4 regions of the Methylobacterium sp. NPDC097929 genome follow, and region 3 is predicted to be linked to each of the others. Evidence: predicted binding sites of a transcription regulator. Region 3 holds the regulator's gene; each other region holds the start of a gene.
What was found. The regulator LexA, encoded in region 3, represses DNA repair genes until DNA is damaged. The targets are predictions, from matches to a motif close to TGTTCNNNNTGTGTTCNG.

Region 1 (4,564 bases), on a different contig from region 3:
GGCGCGGCGGACCGCGACTTCGCCTGGTACCGGATCGCCGTGCGGCCGATCCAGCGCCACCGCGGCTCCGCCGCGCTCTGGACGGTGAGCGACATCACCCACGAGCGCGAGCGCCAGGAGAACGTCTTCCAGGAACTCCAGCACGCGATCGACTATCTCGACCACGCGCCGGCGGGCTTCCTCTCGATCAATGCGGCCGGGTCGATCGTCTACATGAACGCGACCCTGGCCTCCTGGCTCGGTTACGATCTCGCCACCGTCGGCTCGGGCGGGCTCAAGCTCCTCGAGATCGCGCCGGGGGCCGACGTGCTCACCGCCGCGCCGGGCCTTCCCGGCGAGGTGCGCACCGACCGCTTCGACATCGACCTGCGCCGCCGCAACGGCCAGCCGCTGCCGACCCGGCTCTACCACCGCGTCGCCTACGGGCAGGACGGGGCGCCCGGCCCCTCGCGCACCTTCGTGCTCAACCGCTCCGCCGGCTCGGATGCCGACGAGCCGCAGCGCGCGGCGGAGGTGCGGCTCGCCCGCTTCCTCAACAACAGCCCGATCGCCATCGCCACGCTCGACCGCGACGGAAGGGTGATTCGCGCCAACGCCTCCTTCGTGCGCCTGTTCGCGGGCATGCCGCGCCAGCCCGCGGCCGAAGCCGGTCGCGAGGCGCCCGATCCGATGATGCGCGACGCCGTGCTGGAGCGCGACCGCGGTGCCATCGAGGGGGCGCTTGCGCGGGCGGCCAACGGCTTCGGCGGCCTCGACCCGATCGAGGTCGAGCTGTCGGGTCCCGGCGACCGCTCGGCCCGCGTCTGGATGAGCCCGGCCGACGCGGACGGGACGCAGAGCCCGGACGCGGAGGGCGAGACCGGCGGCGACGGCGAGCGGGTGATCCTCTACGCCCTCGACACCACCGCCCAGCGCCAGCTGGAGCAGCAGATCGCCCAGACCCAGAAGATGGACACGGTGGGCCAGCTCGCGGGCGGCATCGCCCACGACTTCAACAACGTGCTCCAGGCGATCATCGGCTACTCGGACCTGCTGCTGGCGAGCCACCGGCCGACCGACCACGCCTTCCAAGACATCATGCAGATCAAGCAGAACGCGAACCGGGCCGCATCCCTGGTGCGCCAGCTGCTGGCCTTCTCCCGCCGCCAGACCCTGCGGCCGGAGGTGATGGATGTCGGGGAAGCGCTCTCCGACCTGACGCTTCTCCTCAAGCGCCTGCTCGGCGAGCGGGTGCAGCTCGATTTCCGCCACGGCCGCGAGATCTGGCCGATCAAGGCCGACGTGAACCAGTTCGAGCAGGTGATCGTGAACCTCGCGGTCAACGCCCGCGACGCCATGCCGGGCGGCGGCAGCCTGACGATCCGCACCACCAATTGCGCGGTCGATGCCGAGCGCCCGGTCGGCATCCCGGCGGGCGACCACGTCATGATCGAGGTGACGGACACCGGCGAGGGCATTCCGCCGGAGGTGCGCCAGAAGATTTTCGAGCCCTTCTTCACGACGAAAGAGATCGGCAAGGGCACCGGCCTCGGGCTCTCGACGGTGTTCGGCATCGTCAATCAGTCGGGCGGCGCCATCGACGTGCAGTCGACGGTGGGCGAAGGCACCACCTTCCGCATCTACCTGCCGCGCCACGTGCCCGGCATCGAGAGCCTGCCCGAGTCGCTGCCGCCCGCGCTGCCGACTGCTTCGGCAAAGTCGGCCGCCGCGGGATCGGAGACGGACGAACGTTCGGCATCCGGGGAGGGCGAGGCAGCCTCGGACGGCACCGGGTCGGAGTCTGCTCGCCCGGCCCGCGCGCCGGAACCGCCGAAGCCTGCCGCCGACCATACCGGCCAGGGCACCGTGCTCCTGGTGGAAGACGAGGATCCGGTGCGTGCGGTCAACTCGCGGGCCCTGTCCGCCCGCGGCTACACGGTGCTGGAGGCCGCCTCCGGCGTCGAGGCCCTGCGCCTGATCGAGGAGCACGCCGAGGGCATCGACGTGGTGGTCTCCGACGTGGTCATGCCGGAGATGGACGGCCCGACCCTGCTGCGCGAGTTGCGCAAGCACTACCCCGACCTGAAGGTGATCTTCGTCTCGGGCTACGCCGAGGATGCGTTCCGCAAGAACTTACCCGACGGCGAGGCGTTCAACTTCCTGCCCAAACCCTTCAGCCTCAAACAACTCGTCGAGACCGTGAAGCAGACGATGGCCGGCTGATCGCCGTTCGTTTCAATCGAACGGGGCAGACTTTCGAGAATGTGATCGGCGCTGGCGCGCGGGCGGCGCGATCTGCGGTGACGGGCGGAGGAAGTTGCTGTAAGTTAACTTTTTTCGCCGTGGCCAAGTCTGACGCGTGGTCGGCGGCGCGACCCAAGACGGAGATGGGCGGGTGCACGGTCACGATCTCGACGACGACCGCACGATCGTGACGGATGTGGAATTCGCCCTCGCCGACGCGGAATGGCGCCACGAAGTCGGGCAGGCCCTGGGTCGCGTCGTGGAGGACGACGAACTGGTGTCGTCCGAATTCAGGGGACGGGCCGGAAGCCCGCTCCGTCGCGCCTTCGAACAGCGCCAGCGGGCGTTCAGCGAATGGCGAAGCGTCCGCGGCGTGCCCTAGCGTCACTTCCGTCACCGGGTCCGCGCGTCATCGCTTCGCCGCGTCGTCCTTGGCCTCAATCGGTGGCTGTACCTCATCGCTGCGCCGCGGCGCCTGCAGACCGCGCCGGACTTCGAACAGCGTCATCTGCAGGAGGGTGCGCTGGCGAAAGGTCCCCTGTGAGCCCAATCGTGCTTCCGCTTGGCAGAGAAGCCGCTCGATGACCCGCAATTCTTCGAGACCGTTCGGCATCGGGACCGCCTTTGGTGCGCGCGATAGAACCATGGCACGCGTCGCACGGCTAGAGCGACCTTTAGGTACTAAGGTGCGGTCTTGTGTCATAGACGTACCGGGCTGAACGAGTATCGAAATTTTCGGCCCTCATCGCCCCTCTCGCGACGGCCCATTCGCAGTTTTTTCGCTTCCGTGTTAACCGAAATCTGAATTCAATTCTTCACGAAACGAGCGCAAGGTCCTCGCACGGGCCAAACGTCGGCACGATATCGAACATATCCCGACCTGACATCGTTTTTCGACGCTCTGATTCGCCGCTGGACGCGACGCCGAAGCGCATGTCGTCCAGCGGACCGGCCGGCCGGTCGGGCTCGCGCCGAGCCGGAGGCGCGGGAGAAGCGGCCGCTCCCCATTTTGCGCGGTCCGGCTTGCATGATGAGAACAAAACAGGTACGAAATGCATCGGCTCCGGCGGATTGAGCGCCGCGCCCCTCCCATGCATAAGGATGCCGAGCGATGGCCCAGCCCGCGCTGAAGATGGTGGAATCCTCGACAATGGCAGCAGCGGACAAGGACAAGTCGAAGGCGATCGAGGCTGCGCTGACGCAGATCGAGCGGGCCTTCGGCAAGGGCTCGATCATGCGCCTTGGCAAGAACGACAAGGTGCAGGAGGTCGAGACCGTCTCGACGGGATCGCTCGGTCTCGACATCGCGCTGGGCGTCGGCGGCCTGCCGCGCGGCCGCGTGGTCGAGATCTACGGCCCCGAATCATCGGGCAAGACGACGCTGGCGCTCCACACCATCGCCGAGGCCCAGAAGAAGGGCGGCGTCTGCGCCTTCGTGGATGCGGAGCACGCCCTCGACCCGGTCTACGCGCGCAAGCTCGGCGTCAACCTCGACGACCTGCTGATCTCGCAGCCCGATACCGGCGAGCAGGCCCTCGAGATCACCGACACGCTGGTGCGCTCCGGCGCCATCGACGTGCTCGTGGTCGATTCGGTCGCCGCGCTGACCCCGCGCGCCGAGATCGAGGGCGAGATGGGCGAGAGCCAGCCGGGCCTCCAGGCCCGCCTGATGAGCCAGGCCCTGCGCAAGCTGACCGGTTCGATCTCGCGCTCGAACTGCATGGTGATCTTCATCAACCAGATTCGGATGAAGATCGGCGTGATGTACGGGAGCCCCGAGACGACCACGGGCGGCAACGCCCTGAAGTTCTACGCCTCGGTGCGCCTCGACATCCGCCGCGTCTCGACCCTGAAGGACCGCGACGAGGCCATCGGCAATCAGGTCCGCGTCAAGGTCGTCAAGAACAAGGTCGCGCCGCCCTTCAAGCAGGTCGAGTTCGACATCATGTTCGGCGAGGGCGTCTCGAAGGTGGGCGAGCTGGTCGATCTCGGCGTGAAGGCCGGCATCGTCGAGAAGGCGGGCGCGTGGTTCTCCTACGACAGCCAGCGCCTCGGCCAGGGCCGCGAGAACGCCAAGGGCTTCCTGCGCGACAATCCCGATATCGCCAACAAGATCGAGGCGTCGATCCGGCAGAATTCGGGTCTGGTCGCCGACCGGATCCTGGAGAACGCCAAGCCGACCGCCGAGGACCTCGACGAGGGCGAGGCGTAATCCGTCGGCGGAGCAGCGGGATTCGCGGAAATGAACCGGGGCCGCCGAACGAGCGTTCGGCGGCTCCGTCGTATCAGCGCTGCGACCGGAGCGGCCCAAACCCGCCGATGCCGGGATTCGAGAACGGGC
Region 2 (4,564 bases), 220 kb from region 3:
ATAGAGCAGGTTGCGCGCGAGCATGGTCCGGTGCTGCGTCACCACCGGGATGACCACGGCCGGGTATTCCGAGCCCTGCGCCTTGTGGATCGTCGTGGCGAAGGCCGGCACCAGCGTGTCGAGTTCGTTGAAGGGGTAGACCACGGCGCGCCCGTCGAAATCGACCACCAGCGCTTCCTCCTCCGCGTCGATGGCGCTCACGGTGCCGAGATCGCCGTTGAACACGTCGCGGTCGTAGTCGTTGCGGGTCTCCATCACCCGATCTCCCGGGGCGAAACGCCAGCCGAAGCGCTCGACCTCGGCGGGCGGGGCCGGGTTCAGCACCCGCTGCAGGGCGTGGTTGAGGTTGCGGCTGCCGAGGGAGCCGCGGATCATCGGCGTCAGCACCTGGATGTCGCGGGCGGGATCGAGGCCGAAGCGACGGGGTATCCGGCGGGTGACGAGTTCGATCAGACATGCGACGCCCTCTTCGGGATCGTCGATCTCGACGAGGTAGAAGTCGCTGGCCTCGCCCTTGGCGGGCGAGAGCGGCATCCGCCCGGTGTTGATGCTGTGGGCGTTGACGACGATCCGGCTCTGCGCCGCCTGCCGAAAGATCTCGGTGAGGCGCGCCACGGGGATGCGGCCCGACGCGATCGCGTCGGCGAGAACCTGTCCGGGTCCGACGGAGGGGAGCTGATCGACATCGCCGACGAGGATCAGGCCGGCGCGCTCCGGCACCGCCTTCAGGAGGGCGTGCATCAGCGGCACGTCGACCATCGAGGTCTCGTCGATGACGAGGAGATCGCAATCGAGCGGGTTGTCCTCGCCGCGTTGGAAGCCATTGGTGCGCGGGTCGATCTCCAAGAGGCGGTGGATGGTGCGCGCCTCCAATCCCGTCTGCTCGGCCATGCGCTTGGCCGCCCGCCCCGTGGGAGCCGCGAGCAGAACCCGCACGCCCTTGGCGGTGAGGATGCGCAGGATCGCGTCGAGCGTGCTCGTTTTGCCGACGCCCGGCCCGCCGGTCAGCACGCAGAGTTTGGCGGACAGGGCCAGCCGCACGGCCTCGGCCTGGGACTCGGACAGGGCCTTGCCGGTCCTCGCCTCGACCCAGGGGCGGGCGAGGGCGAAGTCGATCGCCGGCCAGGGCGGCGCCCCGGCGGCGCGCTCCGACAGCCGCATCGCGATGGCCCGCTCGGACCCGTGCAGCCCCTTGAGGAACAGGCAGGGCTCGCCGCGCAGGCTGTCAGCGACCACCTCTCGGCCCTCACGCAGAACCAGCGCCGCAGCGACCCGGACGAGATCGGAACCGACCTCGAGAAGATCGGCGGCGAGGCTGACCAACCGCTCGACGGGAAGCCCGCAATGGCCCTCGTCCATCGCTGTCTGGAGGGCGTAGGAGATGCCTGCGGCGAGACGCTGCGGCGCGTCGCGGGTAAGCCCGAGGCGCAGCGCGATGGCGTCGGCCGTGCGGAAGCCGATGCCGCGGATGTCGCGGGCGAGCCGGTAGGGGTCCTCGGCCATGACCTTGAGCGCGTCCGCGCCGTAGGTGCGGAAGATCCGGGTCGCGCGAGCCGTGCCGACGCCGTGCGCGTGCAGGAAGATCATGATCTCCCGCACCGCCTTCTGCTCGGCCCAGCCCTTGACGATGCGGGCCGCACGCGTCCGGCCGATGCCTTCCACCTCGGTCAGGCGGGCAGGCTCGGCCTCGATGATCTCGAACACCGCCTCGCCGAAGGCCGCGACGATGCGTTTGGCCATCATCGGGCCGATGCCGCGCATCTGGCCGGAGGCGAGGTAGCGCTCGATACCCTCCACACCGGTCGGCGGCGTGACCTGAAGGGTCTCGGCCCGGAACTGCAGCCCGTGCTCGCGATCCGTGGTCCAGCGGCCGGAGGCCGTCAGCCACTCGCCCGCCGCGATGGCGGGGGCGTGGCCCACCACCGGCACGAGGTCGCGGCGACCGCGGGCATGGACCTTGAGCACGCAGAAGCCGGTCTCGGCGCTGTGGAACGTCACCCGCTCGACCGAGCCGGCCAGCACGTCGAGGCCGGGAGGCCGGACCGGCGCGTTCATGGGCTCATCCCGTCATGGTTTCGAAAGGTCGAGACCTTTCGCGGGACCAGGGCGGAGCCCTGGAGAACGCCGGGCCTCGGCCGAAGGGTTCCCCCTCCGGATCCCGTTACGCGGCCCGGCTGCCGCGGCCGGCCTTCTTGGCTGGGGGCCAGCCCAGGGCCCGCAGGCGGGCCTTGGCGTAGTCGCGGACCTCCTCGCGGGTGCCGTTCGGCATTGCGTTGAGGATGCCCTGCGTGCGCTCGTCGAGCATCAGGTCGGTGACCGCGTTGATCGATTCCGCCTCGTCGATCAAGCGCTTGAGGTCGGCTTCCTGCTCCGTCACCTCGTCGAAGGCCGGCGGCGCATCGAAATCCTCGTCCACGGCGCGGATCGCCATGGACTGGTTCTGGCGGAACTCGTCCGCCTCCTCCTCGGAATAGACGAGGCCATGCAGCTCGATCAACTTGAGGATGACCCGGTCCTTGGCCCGCTTCTCGGCCATGGCGTAGACATAGGCGGCCTGACGGCCGGAGACGCGGTAGTTCACGTTCACCAGCGCCTCGCCGATCGACCACTCGACCCGTTCCTCACCGGCCTTCTCGCCGGGCATGCGGCCGGTGACGAGGAGCACGGCCTCGTCCCGCTCGCTGCGTAGGAGAGTCGGGGTATCGAAGCGGATCTTGGTGTGGGCGGCGATCCGCTCCAGGGTCTTGTGGTAGATCACGGCCGTGCCCTGCACGCGCCAGACGTTGCCCGCGAAGGGCTCGCCGTAGCGCACGAGGATGTCGGCGATCTGCTTGTCGGCGGTTCTCATGGTGCGTCCCTGGTTGGGGCGAGGCCCGTGAGCGATGGGCGCTGCGGCAGCGCTTGTTCCTGTTATGTTCTGCTGTGGATAATATGTGGATAACTTCAGCCTGCACACCGCGCTGAGCTGCGGCAAGCGGTCGCTGGCGTCTCTCCCCGCAGCCGCGAGGAAAGCATCGAATCCGCGGAGCCGGTTTCACCCTCAAGGAACCATTCGCCGGCCGGAAGAGCCCTTCCGTGTCGGGCCGACGGCCCACGCGCTGTTAGGATCAGCTACTCACGCTTCACGCCAAGCTCTACGCGGCGGATTACTGACCCTCGTTCCGCAACGTCTTCGAAACGGCGACGGCGTCCCTAACCCGGGGCGCCGCGCCCGCCGACGGTATCACTCAGAAACTCGCGGATCGCGTCGGTGAAGCGCTCACCGTAGGCCTCGCGCTTGCGCTCGCCGACGCCGTGGACCGTGCGCAGGGCCCAGAGATCGACGGGCTTGGCCCGCGCCATCTCGATGAGCGTCCGGTCGGGGAAGACCATGAAGGCGGCGATGCCCTCGCCCCGGGCGATGGTGGCGCGCAGGCCGCGCAGGTGCTGGAACAGCGCCTCGTCGGCCTCGCTGAGCGCGGTCTCGTCGTCGCGGGCCGCCGTGCGGCGGCTCTTCGGTTCGGCCTTCTTCGGCTCCGGGTCGGGGCGCACCTGCACCGTCTCGCGGCCGAACAGGATCGCCTCGCCCTTCTCGGTCATGACGAGGCCGCCATAGCCGTCGGTGTTCTCGGCCACCGCCCCGGCGGCGAAGAGCTGGCGCAACAGGGCGCGCCAGGCGGCCACCGGCTTGTCGGCGCCGACGCCGAAGGTCTTGAGCGCGGCATGCCCGTTGCGGCGGATCGGCTCGCTCTCCTTGCCGTGCACCACGTCGCAGACATAGGCGGCGCCGAAGCGCTGGCCCGTGCGCACGATCGCCGAGAGCAGCTTCTGCGCCGCGACCGTGCCGTCGATGAGGGAGACGCCGCCGCGGCAAAGATCGCAGCGGCCGCAGGGCGCGCTGGTCTCGCCGAAATAGCTCAGCAGCGACTGGCGGCGGCAGGCCGCGCCCTCGCAGAGCGCGATCATCGCCTCGAGCTTGCGCCGCTCGACCCGGCGGCGCTCTTCCGAGATCTCCTTCTCGTCGATCTGGCGGCGGCGGAGCGCCATGTCGTCGAGGCCGTATAGCGTCAGCGTGTCCGAGGGCAGCCCGTCGCGGCCGGCGCGACCGATCTCCTGGTAGTAGCCCTCGATGTTGGTCGGCATGTCGGCGTGGCAGACGTAGCGCACGTCGGGCTTGTTGATGCCCATGCCGAAGGCGATGGTTGCGGTCATCACCACGCCGTCCTCCTGCAGGAAGGTGTCCTGGTTCCGCGCCCGCGTGCCCTGGTCGAGCCCGGCATGGTAGGGCAGGGCGTTGAAGCCGTCCCCCTTCAGCGTGTCGGCGAGCTGCTCCACGCGCTTCCTCGACGAGCAGTAGATGATGCCGCTCTCCGAGCGCCGGTTGCGCAGGAAGCGCTCCAGCTGGCGCGTCGGGTTGTCCTTGGGCTGGAAGGTCAGCCGGATGTTGGGCCGGTCGAAGGAGTGGACGAAGGTTTTCGGAGAGCGCACGGCGGGAAACAGCCGCTCGGCGATCTCGGCGCGGGTCGCGGCATCCGCCGTCGCCGTCAGCGCCAGCGTCTGCACGTTGCCGAGCGCCTCGCGGGCG
Region 3 (4,564 bases):
GTCATCGGGATGCTGGCCTATCCCTTCGCCCTCGACCGCCCGGTCTGGTGGCTGATGGGCCTCGCCGTGCGCGGGATGCTGGAGATCTCGTCTTGGATCGCCGGGTTCGGGCAGGCCACCGTGGTGCTGCCGGCCTTCGGCCCGGCGGCCCTGGCGCTGCTCGCCGCCGCGCTTCTCGTGGCGACCCTGGCCGTGTCGCGGCTGCGCCTTCTGGCGCTGCTACCGGCCACGATCGGCCTCGCCCTGGCCGGCGCTCCGGATCGCTTCGATCTCTACGTCGATCGCGATGGCGGCGGCGCGGCGGTCCGCGGCAGGGACGGCCGGCTGATCGTGCTGGGGCGCCCACCGGTCTTCGTTCTGGAGCAATGGTTGAAGGCCGACGGCGATCCGCGCCGTCCCGACGCCGCCCTGGCTGCGGCAGGCCCCCGCTGCGACCGTCTTGGCTGCACCCTCACGACCGCCGACGGGCGCGCCGTCGCCTTCGTGACCGACAAGCGCGCCTTCGCGGAGGATTGCGCCCGGGCCGAGATCCTGATCAGCCGCCTGCGCGCGCCGCCGGGCTGCGCAGCGCCCCTGGTCGTCGATCGCGCCTTCCTGGTGGAGCGGGGCGCCACGGCGATTCGCCTTCGCCCGGCCGGCCCCGACATCGTCACGGCCCGCGGTGCCGGCGCGGCCAAACCCTGGCATCCGCAGCCCCCGGTCGCCCCGCCGATGCCGGCGGCCGCGCCGGACAAGGCGCCGACCGCCGGCCCGGAGACGGCGGACCCGGTCGATCCGCCGCCCGACGAGCCTCAGTAGCGGCGCACGAGGCTGACCAGCTTGCCCTGGATGCGCACGCGATCCGGGCCGAGCACGCGGGTCTCGTAAGCGGGGTTGGCCGCTTCGAGGGCGATGGAGGTGCCGCGGCGGCGCAGGCGCTTGAGGGTCGCCTCCTCGTCGTCGATCAGGGCGACGATGATGTCGCCATTATTGGCGGTGTCCTGCTTGTGGATGACCACCAGATCGCCGTCGAGGATGCCGGCCTCGACCATCGAATCACCGCGCACCTCCAGGGCGTAGTGCTCGCCGCCGGAGAGGAAGTCCGGCGACATCGCGATGGTGTGGCTCTGGCTCTCGATCGCCGAGATCGGCGTACCGGCGGCGATGCGGCCCATCACCGGCACCATCACCGAACGTCCGTTCCCGTCTTGGGCCTGCAGCATCGGCGGCTTCGGCGCGGGCGGCTTGCCGGCAAGGCCCCCCTCGACCACGCTCGGGGTGAAGCGGCGCGGCTCGGCGCCCGCCGCGGGCCTGGCCGCCGGCGCGTCGGGCATGCGCAGGATCTCGATGGCCCGCGCCCGATTCGGAAGGCGGCGCAGGAAGCCGCGCTCCTCCAGCGCCATGATCAGGCGGTGGATGCCGGACTTGGACTTGAGGTCGAGGGCGTCCTTCATCTCGTCGAAGGACGGCGGCACGCCGCTCTCCTGCATCCTCTGCTGGATGAACTGGAGCAGCTCGAGTTGCTTGCGGGTCAGCATGCGGCACCTGCTGTCGACCGCGGGCCGGGGGCGCCGCAGAATCGTGGAAAACAAAGCACGAACAGCCTAGACGTTCCTCTCCTGTTCCGCAAGCGCGTGCCGCGACACGCGAAAGGCGGCGGAGCCCTCGCCCCGCCGCCTCCGTTCTCGACCGTTCGCCCGTCGAATCAGGCGGGAATCACGTCGACGATCTCGTAGGTATCGGGATCGATGATGACGATGTCGTCTCCGACCAGCACGAACTGCAGGCCGCGATAGGCCGGCACGACCGAGAGGATGGCCGGCGGCAGCGGGTGCAGCGACACGGAGCGCGGGATCGCCGTGCCGACGCGGACGGAGAAGTTCACGTTCGTGACCGGGCGGATGTTGGTGCGGGTGATCGACTGGCGGAACTCCGTGCGCTGAGTGGTGCTCAGGCTCTTGGAGGCCCCGCGCGCCTCGCTGGCCGAGCCTCGGCCGCCCCGGTCGCCCGCACGATCTCCGTCGCGGCCGCCGCGCTCGCCGGCCGCGTCACGTCCACCGCGGCCGTCGCGGTCGCCCGCCCCGTCGCGGTCGGCCTTGCCGGGTTCGCGGTCGCCGCGCTCTCCCTGACCGGCGCGCCCGCCCTGTTCGCCGGCTCGGGCCGGGCCGCCGTCGCGGTCGCCGCGAGGACCCGTCTCGCTGCCGCCGGTGCCGCGCGCGGCACCCCCGGCTCCGCCGGCCGCACCGCCGCCCGCCTCGCCGCCGCGGGCTCCGCCGGTCTCCGCACCACCGCGGGCGCCGCCCGCTCCGCCACCGACCTCACCCGCACCGCCACGGGCGCCGCCGCCCGCGCCGCCGATACTTCCGGCTCCGCCGCCCGCACCGCCGCCGGGGCCACCGCCGCCGCCCGCGCCACCGGCCCCCATTCCGGCGCCACCGCCGGCTCCGCCGCCCGCACCACCGCCGGCTCCGCCGCCTGCGCCACCACCGGCGCCGCCCGCGCCGCCACCCTGAGCCAGGGCCGTCGCGGCGCCGAGTACGAGGATCGCCGCCGTCGCCGTGCTGCGAAAGAACTTCGTCATGTTCAAGGTCCTCTTGATGCCGGCGGCCGGACGCGGCCCCCAAACTGCGCTCGCAACGGCGCAAGGCTGAAAACCGTTCCGGCACCAAGGCGATCGGGATTCTTCGCCGGCTCTATCTTGGCAATTCATATACTTTCGCCGGGAAGACTGACGCGGCGAACGGGAACATCGCTATGTGTCTGGAAAATCTGTGAGAGAAGCGGGGCAATGACTTGGCGCCGCCGCTCCGCTCGCCTTCGACCGGAGCGTTCCGGAAGGCCGCGAGCCTACCCGGACGACGCGGGAAACGGGTGGAGCGACGCGCGAGGCTGAGACGGTCGCCCCATGCCTGTCATTCTCCGGGCGCCCGCCGGGTCGGCGCCGCGCGGCGGGCGCCTAGCTACGGTGCCGCCAGCGACGCTTCACGGCCCTCCGAGGCCGCTTTCGGGAGGAAGACATGGCGGAGATCGCCGAGACGGGACCGGACCAGGACGATGCCGCCGACCGCCGCCGCCGGATCATGGCGATCGTCGGATCGTCGTCGGGCAATCTCGTCGAGTGGTACGACTTCTACTGCTACGCCTTCTTCGCGCTCTACTTCGCCCCGGTCTTCTTCCCGACGGGCGACGCGACCAGCCAGCTGCTTCAATCGGCGGCGGTGTTCGCGGTGGGCTTCTTCATGCGGCCGATCGGCGGCTGGCTGTTCGGGCGCATCGCCGACCGGCTCGGGCGCAAGACCTCGCTGATGATCTCGGTGCTGATGATGTGCGCCGGCTCGCTCGCCATCGCGGTGCTGCCGACCCACGCCACCGTCGGCGGCCTCGCCCCCGTGCTGCTGGTCCTCGCGCGGATGGTGCAGGGCCTCTCGGTCGGCGGCGAGTACGGCACCAGCGCGACCTACATGAGCGAGGTCGCCGCCAAGGGCCAGCGCGGCTTCTACGCCTCGTTCCAGTACGTCACCCTGATCGGCGGGCAACTCCTCGCCTCGCTGGTGCTCGTGGTGTTGCAGAGCCTGCTGACCGAGGCCCAGCTCACCGCCTGGGGCTGGCGCATCCCCTTCGTGATCGGGGCGCTTGCGGCGGTGGTCGCCCTGTTCCTGCGCCGCTCCCTTCAGGAGACAACGAGCGCCGCGGACCGGAACGACGCGGAATCGGGCACCCTCGCCGCCCTGCTCCGGCATTGGCGGGCCTTCGCGGTGGTGCTGGCCTACACGGCCGGCGGCTCGCTCGCCTTCTACACGCTGACCACGTACATGCCGAAATATCTCTTCAACACCGCCCATCTCGACAAGGTCACCGCCTCGCGGATCACGACGGTGGCGCTGCTGGTCTACATGCTGATGCAGCCCTTCTTCGGCTGGATGTCCGACCGGATCGGGCGCAAGACCAGCATGCTGCTGTTCAGCGGCCTCGGCATGGTGGCGATCGTGCCGCTGATGACCGCCATCGGTGCCACGACCGACCCCGTGCTGTCCTTCGCCCTGGTCATGGTCGGGCTGACCATCATCAGTTTCTACACGGGCATCAGCGGCATCGTGAAGGCCGAGCTGTTCCCGACCCAGGTCCGGGCGCTCGGCGTGGGGCTCTCCTACGCCATCGCCAACTCGCTGTTCGGCGGCACGGCGGAGTACGTGGCGCTCCAGCTCAAGGATTGGGGAATGGAGAGCACGTTCTTCTGGTACGTCGCCGTGATCCTCGGCGTGTCCTTCATCGCCTCGCTGGTGATGCCGAACCCGAAGCGCCACGGCTATCTCGACGGCGACGGCACCGTCGAGGAGGCGCTGGGACGCAAACTCCGTCCGGCGGCGGCCTGACGGAGTCTCAGCCGAGGCGCAGGATCGCCCGCGCCTCGGCGGGCGTGGCCGGCCGGCCGCCGTGCTCGGCGCAGATCGCGGCGGCGAGCCGCACGAGATCCGCGTTGCCGTCGGCCAGCCGCTCCTTGGAGAGACGCACGTTGTCCTCCAACCCCGTGCGCACGCCGGCCGCCCCGCGGGCCAGCGCCCAGCCCATGGCGATGCTCTGATAG
Region 4 (4,564 bases), on a different contig from region 3:
GATTCGACTCCCCGAACGTTCACAACGAGCTAGGGGGTTCATTCTCTCTCTCGGGTGGAGACGATCTGATGAAACGGGTTGTTCTGGCATCGGCGCTGATGACCGGCGCGCTGATGATGATCCCGGCCACGGCCGATGCCCGTCCGGGCTTCGGCGGCGGCGGATTTCACGGCGGCGGCTTCCGTGGCGGCGGCTTCGGCGGCGGGTTCGGTGGTTTCCGCGGCGGCGGCTTCGGTGGCCCCCGCTTCGGTGGCGGCTTCGGGGGGCCGCGTTTCGGCGGTGGTTTCGCCGGCCGGGGGTTTGGCTATCGCGGCGCCGGCTTCGGCGGATGGCGCGGCGGCTACGGCGGATGGCGCGGCGGGGGCTGGGGCTATCGCCGCGGCATCGGGCTCGGCGGCGTCGGCCTCGGACTCGGCCTGGGTCTCGCCGCGGGTGGGCTCTACGGCGGATACGGTGGCTGGGGCGGCTACGGCGGATGGGGCGGCCCCTACGGCTACTCGACCGTCGGCTACGATCCCTACTACGGCGGCGGCTGCTATACCGTTCCGCGCCTGACCTGGACGCCCTACGGCTACCGCCGCGTGCTGGTCGAGCGCTGCTACTGATCTTTTTCCGACAGACATGAACGAAGAAGGGGCCGCGTGCGGCCCCTTTCCTTTTGCGCCTCAGCGTCCCTTCGCTCGTCAGCGTCCCTTCGCTCGTCAGCGTCCCTTCGCTCGTCAGCGTCCCTTCGCCCCTCAGCGCCCCTTCGCCCCTCAGCGCCCCTTCGCCCCTCAGCGCCCCTTCGTCCCTCAGCGCCCCTTGGCCTCGTCCCGCCGCATCGGCATCGCATCGATGGTCGAGAACAGGCGCTGCGGCGGGATCGGGTCCGCCGCCGTGAGCTTGGCGCCGCCGTCCTTGCCGACGAGAACCGCCCGGAAGGCATCGTCCGGCAGGCCGAGATGCCGGCGCAGCCGCAGAGCCTGCGCGCCCGTGCCCACCGCCTCGACCGTGACGAGATCGCGCTCCGACGCCCCTGCGCGCGCCGAGGCTAGTGCTTGTCGCTGGGCCGCGAGCCGGGCGTCGCCCGGATCGGGGGCAGCCAGCACCAGCACCCGGGATTTCCAGCGATAGCCCGCCAGCGGGTCGCCGTCCGCCGCGCCCACCGGGCTGCTCGCCATCAGCGCCGCCGTCACCGCCGCCACCTTCCACGCCATCCTCACCTCCCCGCATGCCCTGCCCTGCATTGCCGGAACCAGCGCGCGACCCATCTGCCCGGTTCCGTTTCGCGAACAGCCGGAGGCCCCATGGCCATCGTCAACCGTCGGATCGTGCTGGCCGCGCGCCCGCACGGCGAGCCGCGCCCCGAGCATTTCCGCCTGGAGGAAGGGCGCATGCCGGCGCCGAAGCCGGGCGAGGTTCTGTTGCGGACCCGCTGGCTCTCGCTCGACCCGTACATGCGCGGGCGCATGAGCGCGGCGAAATCCTACGCCAAGCCCGTCGAGATCGGCGAGGTCATGGTCGGCCAGACGGTGAGCGAGGTGGTGGCCTCGGAAAACCCGGCCTTCGCCGAGGGCGATCTCGTGCTCAGCCAATCCGGCTGGCAGGACTACGCGGTCTCGGACGGCCAAGGCCTGCGCCGCCTCGACCCGGCCGAGGGGCCGCCGAGCCGCTTCCTCGGCCTCCTCGGCATGCCGGGCATGACCGCCTATGCCGGCCTGCTCGAGATCGGTCGGCCAAAGGCGGGAGAGACCGTGGCGGTGGCCGCGGCGACCGGGCCGGTCGGCTCCCTCGTCGGCCAGATCGCCCGGCTCAAGGGCGCGCGGGCGGTGGGCATCGCCGGCGGCCCCGAAAAGTGCGCCTACCTGACCGAGACGCTCGGCTTCGACGCGGCGGTCGATCACCGCACCGACGATTTTCCCGAGGCGCTGGCCCGGGCCTGCCCGGACGGGATCGATGTCTATTTCGAAAATGTCGGCGGGGCGGTGTTCGACGCGGTGCTGCCGCTGCTCAACGACTTCGCGCGCGTGCCGGTCTGCGGCCTCGTCTCGGGGTACAATCTGAGTGAATTGCCCCCCGGCCCCGACCGTTCCCCCCTGCTGATGCGTGCCGTGCTGACCAAGCGGCTGACCCTGCGCGGCTTCATCGTCTGGGACTTCGCCGCGCTGCAGGACGACTTCCTGCGCGATGTCGGCGGCTGGCTCCGGGCGGGCCGGGTCCAGGGCCGCGAGGACGTGGTCGAGGGCCTGGAGAACGCGCCGACCGCCTTTGCCGGCATGCTGCGCGGCGCCAATTTCGGCAAGCTCGTCGTCAAGGTGGCCTGAACCGGGCTCCCATTCGGGGCAGCACCGCGGCGCTTGTTCGAACTCGCGAACAAATGTAGAACATATACGGCGGCGGATCGGTGGGAATCGGGCACAAGCGGCACGGACCGCTTGCCGGGATCGGCCCGGACGCCCAGAGTCGCCGCCATCGCGGGCGTGGAAAAGAATGCCCTGTGAGATCGGACCGGATGGAGAGATGAGATGGCGGGCAGCGTCAACAAGGTGATTCTGGTCGGCAATCTCGGGCGCGATCCCGAGACCCGGCGCCTGTCCTCGGGCGACCCCGTGGTGAACCTGCGCATCGCGACCTCGGAGTCCTGGAAGGACAAGGCGTCGGGCGAGCGCAAGGAGAAGACCGAGTGGCACTCGGTCGTGATCTACAACGACAACCTCGCCCGGGTGGCCGAGCAATATCTGCGCAAGGGCTCGAAGGTCTACATCGAGGGCCAGCTCCAGACCCGCAAATGGACCGACCAGTCGGGTGTGGAGAAGTACACGACCGAGGTGGTGCTCCAGCGCTTCCGCGGCGAGATGACGATTCTCGACGGACGCGGCGGGGGCGGCGGCGACTTCGCGGGCGAAGACGAGGGCGGCGGCCAGATCAGCCGCGGCGGCGACAGAGGCGGGGATCGCGGCGGCGATCGCGGCGGACGCGAGGATTACGGCTCGAGCCGCTCCGGCGGCGGCGACCGCCGGCCCTCCTCGGGCGGCGGCGGCGCCAAGCCGAACTACGACCTCGACGACGACATCCCGTTCTGATGTGCGGTGACCTTCAAATCGTCCTCTAAACTCGTTAACCTGCGGCCTGGATTGAAAAATCCGGGCCGCAGTCGTTTTTGAAATTGCAACGAAATTCTTGTACAAAAATGCGGCAATGATTTTCCGCTCGATATTGCGCCTAAGGAACTGACGTGTATTAGAAAAAAGCTCCTTACTCTTTCAAAATGGTTAGGTTCGAGAACGGCGAGCGCTTCCCGGCCGTTGTCGATGCAGCCAGTGTGTCGGCGTACGATCCAAACGTCTGCGGCATGATCGCCCTCCGGCGCGTAACGGGGCGTCCAACTCCTTCGACGCTCGATTGCACACGGTGATCATCGTCCTGACCGGTTAAAGCGTGCGCGTTTCCGCGCCTCCTCCGAGAAACTTGGGGAGCGCGTCGAGCAGCGCGAACTGGGCATTGAGGCGCTGGAGACCGATCAGGCCGAACGTTAGCCCCCTACGCCGGCCATCACCGAGGCGATCGAGACTGCGCGTCTCAAGCCGGTCCGGCAGGCCATGTCCGAATGCCGCGCGAGCGCGGTCCATGCCAGTTCCTCCACCTGCCCGGCCTGCAGCGGGTCCCTGCGACGGATCGGCGAGGACGTGATCGAGAGCCTGGACGACGGGCCGGGCCGGTTCAAGGTTGTGCGCCATGTGCGCGAGGCCTTCGCCTGCCGCCTTCAGCGACGATAATAAGCTCTCCATCGCGACGCCGTTCAACACCTTGTCCGATCGACCCATCGAGCAAGTCACGCCATGCACAGCTTGAGCGCAACCTGCTGCACACACGTCTTCTGACCTCTATTTATCGGCAACTCCCCCGGTCCGGGCTGCTTTTCTCGATCAGCCCGGACCAAAGCCAGCCGGTCAATTCGCTGCGATTTTCGTAAGAAAAGCCAGCCGCGGGATTAACTGCTCTTCGATACTGAAAATCCTCAACAATGCATTTCGTCCCTGTAAGCCAAGCTCTGCAAGCGCAGGACGATCAGTGAGATACCGTTCGAGCAGCGAGCATATTTGCTCACTATCGCGAACAATTAATTCAAAATCGATCCCATTGCGGAGTACTTCAGTTCCATCGATGTTTTTGTTTAGATTAAGAGAGTCTACAAGAAACATGGCAACTCCGCGAACGCCAGCCTCAACGCATGCCGTCGTTGGAAACCCGTCGAACGAGCCCTGGTAGCCGTCCATTTCCAAACTTGATATTGCCGGAGATAGGACAACATCCATCGATTCATAAAAACTAGGAAAAAAGTCAGATCCTTGAACGCCATGATAAATTATTTTCGTCCCATATGGCAGTTCAATTACACTTGCATCAAACCCTCCAACAACATGAAACTCAATATCCTTGCGTCCTCTAAAGCGAGAGGCGACCTCGACAAATATGTCATATCCTTTTTCAATGCCGAACTGTGAATATCTTTGGGCTACGAAACACACCTTTAGAGCATCATCGAAATCTGAGCCGAAATTTTTTCTATTTAGGGGAAAGGGAT

Region 1: recA (recombinase RecA) is a predicted target of LexA. The motif match lies at 3,256-3,273, and genes of this name have one in related genera.
Region 2: ACPCJR_RS08190 (trna delta -isopentenylpyrophosphate transferase) is a predicted target of LexA. The motif match lies at 2,903-2,920, and genes of this name have one in related genera.
Region 4: ssb (single-stranded DNA-binding protein) is a predicted target of LexA. The motif match lies at 2,349-2,366, and genes of this name have one in related genera.

What each region holds. Positions count from the first base shown of each region.
Region 1 is NZ_JBMVEP010000001.1:190,656-195,219, reverse strand. It holds gene cckA (cell cycle histidine kinase CckA) at 1-2,202, shown strand, start outside; gene ACPCJR_RS00870 (hypothetical protein) at 2,375-2,605, shown strand; gene ACPCJR_RS00865 (hypothetical protein) at 2,633-2,836, opposite strand; gene recA (recombinase RecA) at 3,335-4,435, shown strand; gene ACPCJR_RS00855 (hypothetical protein) at 4,509-4,564, opposite strand, start outside.
Region 2 is NZ_JBMVEP010000002.1:24,000-28,563, forward strand. It holds gene ACPCJR_RS08185 (ATP-dependent RecD-like DNA helicase) at 1-2,055, opposite strand, end outside; gene ACPCJR_RS08190 (trna delta -isopentenylpyrophosphate transferase) at 2,162-2,848, opposite strand; gene recQ (DNA helicase RecQ) at 3,193-4,564, opposite strand, start outside.
Region 3 is NZ_JBMVEP010000002.1:243,856-248,419, reverse strand. It holds gene ACPCJR_RS09210 (ComEC/Rec2 family competence protein) at 1-798, shown strand, start outside; gene lexA (transcriptional repressor LexA) at 792-1,517, opposite strand; gene ACPCJR_RS09200 (DUF1236 domain-containing protein) at 1,685-2,560, opposite strand; gene ACPCJR_RS09195 (MFS family transporter) at 2,997-4,352, shown strand; gene ACPCJR_RS09190 (3-keto-5-aminohexanoate cleavage protein) at 4,360-4,564, opposite strand, start outside.
Region 4 is NZ_JBMVEP010000011.1:7,559-12,122, reverse strand. It holds gene ACPCJR_RS20630 (hypothetical protein) at 69-605, shown strand; gene ACPCJR_RS20625 (DUF4174 domain-containing protein) at 792-1,196, opposite strand; gene ACPCJR_RS20620 (NADP-dependent oxidoreductase) at 1,287-2,303, shown strand; gene ssb (single-stranded DNA-binding protein) at 2,505-3,062, shown strand; gene ACPCJR_RS20610 (hypothetical protein) at 3,411-3,782, opposite strand; gene ACPCJR_RS20605 (glycosyltransferase 61 family protein) at 3,930-4,564, opposite strand, start outside.